Regions from separate parts of the Kosakonia pseudosacchari genome, predicted to be linked through region 2. Evidence: predicted binding sites of a transcription regulator. Region 2 holds the regulator's gene; the other holds the start of a gene.
What was found. Region 2 encodes Fur, which represses iron uptake genes when iron is present. Its sites were predicted from a motif close to ATAATAATGAGAACNACTATCAA; they were not measured.

Region 1 (3,114 bases), 120 kb from region 2:
TTTCTTGCGAGACTCCTGAATTAACAAGGCGATAAGGTAAATACCGCCCAGGCTGACGGTCACCACGCCGACCGGCAACTGATAAGGCGTAAAACTGTGCTGGGCAATCATATCCGCCAGCAGTAACAACACCGCACCGCACAGCGCGGACTGAGTTAACCCCCAGCGCGCGGTGGCGCTGATCCGGCGGGCAATATGCGGCGCGACCAGCGCGATAAACGAAATCGGCCCCGCCAGCGCTGTTGCGGCGGCGGTGAGTGCGACAGCCACCAGCATCAGCAGCATTCGTGAACGCTCAACGCTGACGCCAAGCGCGCAGGCGCTGTCATCGCCCATTTCCAGCAGCCGCATACGTCGCGCCAGCAGAGCGGCAAAAAGAAACATCACCAGCATGATCGGCGCGGAAGGCGTGGTTTTCACCCAGGTCAGCCCATTGAGCGACCCGGCGTTCCACAGCCCGGCGGAGAGCGCCGTTTCCAGCGAAGCATGCAGCAGCAGCCAGGTATTAAACGCCACCAGCATGGCGCGCACGCCAATACCGACGATGATCAAGCGGAACGTCTCAATGCCGTTGCGCCAGGCCAGCAGCCAGACCACCAGCGAGGTCAGCAGACCGCCGACCATCGCCGCCAGCGCGATCGCCGCCAGATGCTGACCAAACAGCACCATCGCCACCAGCACGCCGCTCCACGCGCCGGTGTTAAAGCCCATCACATCCGGGCTACCGAGCGGGTTACGCATTAGCGACTGGAAAATCGCGCCGCTGACGCCAAGCGCTGCGCCCACCAGCAGTGCCATCAGTACGCGCGGCAAGCGCCACTCCATCACAACAAGTTGCATGGCGCGTGGCGCGTCGCCGGTGAACGCGTCAAGCACCTGCGAAAACGCCAGCGTCACTGCACCGCTACGTAACCCCCACGCTGTCAATAACAACGCGGCGATAACCATAAATAAACAACTGCCGAGCAGGCGGCGGGAGGGCGCCATCATAAGCCGCCTCCGCGCGCGCGGCGCACCAGCACGATCAACACCGGCGCGCCAATAAAGGCGCTAACCACGGAAACCCGCAATTCGCCCGGCACCAGCAGGCGGCCAATGATATCGGCGAACAGTAGCAGGGCAGGGGTGGCAATCAGCGTGACCGGCAGCGACCAGCGGTGATCCGCGCCGACCAGCCAGCGTGCCATGTGCGGCATCATCAGACCGATAAAGGCAATTGGGCCGACGACCGCCGTCGCGCTGCCGCACAGCACCGTGATGATCACTAAACCGAGCAACTGCGTGCGTGCCACGCGGCTGCCCAGCGCCGTGGCGGTGTCGCTGCCGAGGCTCAGGCTGTTAAGCGCGCGGCTCAGCATTAGTGCAATGGTCGCTGCCAGCAGCACCGGGATCAGGACAATTTTTAGCGTTTGCAGGGTGCGGATATCCAGCGAACCGGCCTGCCAGAAGCGCAACTGATCGTAAACGTCGGCATTAAGCAACGAAATGCCACTGGATAACCCTTCCAGCACCGCTGCCAGCGCCACGCCCGCCAGCGTCAGGCGAACCGGGCTGAGCTGCCCGCCGCCCTGGCTGCCGGTAAAGGCGACCAGCAGCGACGCCGCCAGTGCGCCGCAAAAAGCGAGCAACAGTTGTTCGACGGGAGTGACTTTACCCAGCAGCGCCGCGCCGAGCACAATGGCGAAACTGGCACCAGCGTTAACGCCGAGTAAGCCGGGATCGGCGAGCGGATTTCGCGTGAGCGTTTGCATTAACGCACCGGCAATACCCAGTGCGCCGCCCGCCAGTAAACCTGCCAGCGTACGCGGCAGGCGGGCATCGTTGATGATGGTGCAGTCCGCGCTCTGGCAGACGCCAGTCAGGGCGTCGATGACGACCGCGGCGGGCAGGGGTTTTGCGCCAATAAACAGGCTGAGTGCAACGGCGACAACCAACAATATCAATAACCCGGCGAGGGCAACGGGGCGCGCCGGGAAAGCAGAACACGACATAAAACGTCCCAAATTTGATAATGATAGTAATTATCGTTATCGATCTTGTTTTGATATGTTACCATGCGCAGCCTGCGAATGGACATAGAAAGTGTGTATTTAAGGCATTGGAATGAAGCAACAATCCTGGCTGTTAAACCTGAGTCTGCTGCGTACGCATCCGGCGTTTCGCGCGGTATTTCTGGCGCGTTTTATCTCAATTCTCTCGCTGGGGTTATTGGGCGTGGCGGTGCCAGTGCAAATCCAGGCGATGACCCACTCCAGCTGGCAAGTTGGCCTTGCTGTCACGCTGACCGGTAGCGCCATGTTCGTCGGCCTGATGTTTGGCGGCGTTCTGGCGGATCGTTTCGAGCGCAAAAAGCTGATCCTGCTGGCTCGTTCCACCTGCGGCGTCGGTTTTATCGGCCTGTATCTGAATGCCTTATTGCCGACGCCTTCGCTGCTGGCAATTTATCTGCTCGGTTTGTGGGATGGTTTTTTCGGCGCGCTGGGTGTGACGGCGTTGCTGGCGGCGACCCCGGCGCTGGTCGGGCGTGAAAATCTGATGCACGCTGGCGCAATCACCATGCTGACGGTGCGGCTGGGTTCCGTTATTTCGCCCATGTGCGGCGGCTTGCTGCTGGCGACCGGCGGCGTGGCGTGGAACTACGGGCTGGCGGCGGCGGGCACGTTTATCACCCTGTTGCCGTTACTTAGCCTGCCTGCATTACCGCCACCACCCCAACCGCGCGAGCACCCGCTGAAATCGCTACTTACCGCCCTGAAATTTTTACTGCACAACCCTTTGATTGGCGGCATCGCGCTACTTGGCGGGCTATTAACGATGGCCAGCGCGGTGCGGGTGCTCTACCCGGCGCTGGCGATAAGCTGGAATATGTCGGCGGCAGAAATTGGTTTGCTGTATGCCGCGCTACCGCTTGGCGCGGCGATTGGGGCGTTAACCAGCGGCAGGCTGGCGCACAGCGAACGCCCCGGCGTGATTATGCTGCTGGCGTCCGTGGGCGCGTTTATCGCCATCGGTTTATTCAGCCTGATGCCCGTCTGGGCGCTGGGTGTGCTGTTCCTGGCGTTATGCGGCTGGCTGACGGCGGTGAGTTCGCTGCTGCAATACACGCTGCTGCAA
Region 2 (3,114 bases):
ATCGAAATCCTCAAATACGCCAAAGCGCGACAAATCGAAGTGATCCCGGAAATCGATATGCCAGCTCATGCGCGTGCCGCGGTAATCTCTATGGAAGCGCGGTATGAGCGCCTGATGAAAGAGGGCAAAGAGAAAGAGGCGAACCAGTACCGTTTACTGGATCCGACGGATACCTCCAACACCACCGGTGTGCAGTTCTATAACCGCACCGGCTATCTCAATCCGTGCCTCGATTCGTCGCGTAACTTTGTAGACAAAGTGATTGGCGAAATCCAGCAGATGCATAAAGAAGCCGGACTGCCGCTGAATACCTGGCATTTTGGTGGCGACGAAGCGAAAAATATCTATCTGGGCGCCGGTTATACGGATCAGAAAAAACCGGAAGCGGGCAAAGGCATTATTGATCAGAGCAATCAGGATAAGCCGTGGGCGAAATCGCAAGCCTGCCAGGCGATGATCAAAGAGGGCAAAGTTGCCGACGTTGAACATCTCTCCAGCTATTTTGGCGTTGAGGTCAGCAAGCTGGTGAAAGCGCACGGCATTGACACGATGCAGGCGTGGCAGGACGGTTTGAAAGATGCCAAAGATGCGTCGGTGTTCGCCACCGATCATGTCAACGTGAACTTCTGGGACACGCTCTACTGGGGCGGTTTTGACTCGGTAAATGACTGGGCGAACAAAGGTTTCCGCGTGGTGGTCTCTAACCCGGATTACGTTTATCTCGACTTCCCGAATGAGGTCAACCCGGCCGAAAGCGGTTACTATTGGGGCACGCGTTTTAGCGATGAACGTAAGATATTCAGCTTCGCCCCGGACAATATGCCGCAGAACGCAGAAACCTCGCTTGATCGCGATGGCACCCCGTTTAGCGCGAAGTCCGACAAACCGTGGCCGGGTGCGTATGGCCTTTCTGCGCAGCTGTGGAGCGAGGTGGTGCGCACCGATAATCAGATGGAGTACATGATCTATCCACGTATGATTTCGGTGGCGGAACGCGCATGGCACCGCGCGGGCTGGGAGCAGGATTACAAAGCCGGGCGTGAATACAAAGGCGGTGAGACACATCTGGTGGATGTGAAAGCGCTGGAAAGGGACTGGCAACGCTTTGCTAATCTGTTAGGCCATCGTGAACTGGCGAAACTGGACAAAGCGGGCGTGCACTATCGCTTGCCTGTGCCGGGCGCTCGCGTGGTCGGTGGAAAACTGGAAGCCAATACCAGTTTCCCGGGCATGGTGGTTGAGTTCTCAACCGACGGCGGCAAAAACTGGCAGCGCTACGACGATAAAGCGCGTCCGCAGGTGAGCGGGGAAGTGCAGGTGCGCACCGCCAGCCCGGACGGTAAACGCTTTAGCCGTGTCGACAGCGTAAAAGCGTAATGTGATGTGGTGATTAAACCCGGCGGCGCGAGCTTGCCGGGTTTTTCTTTTTTGCCGTTATCGTTATTGCAGATAAAAAAAAGCCAACCGTCAGGCTGGCTTTTAGGTTTTAAACGCTATTATTTCGCGTCGTGCGCGTGTTCATCTTCGCGGCAGTCACCTTCGGCGCAGTGGCCGTAAAGGTAAAGACTGTGGTTAGTCAGGCGAATACCGTGTTTCGCGGCGATTTCACGCTGACGCGCTTCAATGGAGTCATCACTGAATTCAATCACCTTGCCGCAATCGAGGCAGATCAGGTGATCGTGGTGATGTTGTTGAGTCAGTTCAAAAACGGACTTGCCGCCTTCGAAGTTATGACGGGTCACAATCCCGGCGTCATCAAACTGGTTCAGTACACGGTAAACCGTTGCCAGCCCGATCTCTTCGCCCATGTCGATCAGTCGTTTGTATAAATCTTCCGCACTGACATGATGGTTATCCGGTTCCTGAAGCACTTCAAGGATTTTTAACCGAGGAAGCGTGACTTTCAGGCCGGCCTTCTTTAATGCGGTATTGTTGTCAGTCATGCGGAATCTGTCCTGTTGCTATACGATTCACTTCCTTAGCGGAAGTTATAAGGAATGCACCTGGGGTAATGCGTCTCATTATAGAACTGCCATGGCTGGATGAAAACTGCAAGCCCTCAAGTAAAGTAAGCTTATAAAACGTGGTGTCGCCAGCAAAGTCCTTTACGGCGGCACCCAGTTTAGCAGGGCTTATTGTACAGCGATGGAGAAAAAAGTTAAAAATTTGTAGCAATTATTTCCATTGCTTTTATCTATTAATACGGCGTAACCCACAGATTACGCCGTAAAAAAACTCAGGCATTAAGGATATCGTCCAGGTGCAACTCTTCGCGAACCTGTTTTACCCATTTTTGAACGCGTTCGGAAGTCAGCTCGGGTTGACGGTCTTCGTCAATCGCCAGGCCAACGAAGTGGTCATCGTCCGCCAGACCTTTAGAGGCTTCAAAATGGTAGCCCGCGGTTGGCCAGTGACCAACGATGGTCGCGCCGCGCGGTTCGATGATATCGCGAATGGTGCCCAGCGCATCGCAGAAATACTCCGCGTAATCTTCCTGGTCGCCACAGCCGAACAGCGCAACTAATTTACCGTTAAAGTCGATCTCTTCCAGCGTCGGGAAAAAGTCATCCCAGTCGCACTGCGCTTCACCATAGTACCAGGTAGGAATGCCGAGCAACAGAATGTCATACCCTTCGATATCTTCTTTGCTGCTCTTGGCAATGTCATGTACGTCGGCAACATCTTTACCAAGCTGACTCTGAATCATTTTCGCGATGTTTTCGGTGTTGCCGGTGTCGCTGCCGAAGAAAATACCTGTAATTGCCATGAGTAAAATAACCTCTTGAAACTTAATGAGTATGGTGGTGGCGCTACGCCCACAGATAAGGGCAATCATAGCAGAACAGGGAAGCACGCGGAAACTGCTATCGCGTCGGACTGCACTGTATGACACATGAAAGTGTTATTTCGACGATGTTTCGGAGGATTCGCTAGCCGCGCAATGCCTTCAGCTGCGCCAGCAGCATCTCTTCGATAAGCTCGCTGCGGCTCATATCTCGCGCTTCTGCCAGCTCGTTTAACGCATCGACGGCTTCCACGTTGAGTTTTAATTCGACACGCTTAAGCCCACGAACTTTATCGCGTTTTAGCTGATTGCGTTTGTTGATGCGCAAC

Region 1: a site for Fur is predicted at 2,006-2,028, ahead of fepD (Fe(3+)-siderophore ABC transporter permease). Genes of this name have one in related genera too.

What each region holds. Positions count from the first base shown of each region.
Region 1 covers NZ_CP063425.1:1,303,970-1,307,083, forward strand. The annotation lists gene fepC (iron-enterobactin ABC transporter ATP-binding protein) at 1-1, opposite strand, end outside; gene fepG (iron-enterobactin ABC transporter permease) at 1-990, opposite strand, end outside; gene fepD (Fe(3+)-siderophore ABC transporter permease) at 987-1,991, opposite strand; gene entS (enterobactin transporter EntS) at 2,104-3,114, shown strand, end outside.
Region 2 covers NZ_CP063425.1:1,423,087-1,426,200, forward strand. The annotation lists gene IP581_RS06585 (beta-N-acetylhexosaminidase) at 1-1,377, shown strand, start outside; gene fur (ferric iron uptake transcriptional regulator) at 1,497-1,943, opposite strand; gene fldA (flavodoxin FldA) at 2,237-2,767, opposite strand; gene ybfE (LexA regulated protein) at 2,931-3,114, opposite strand, start outside.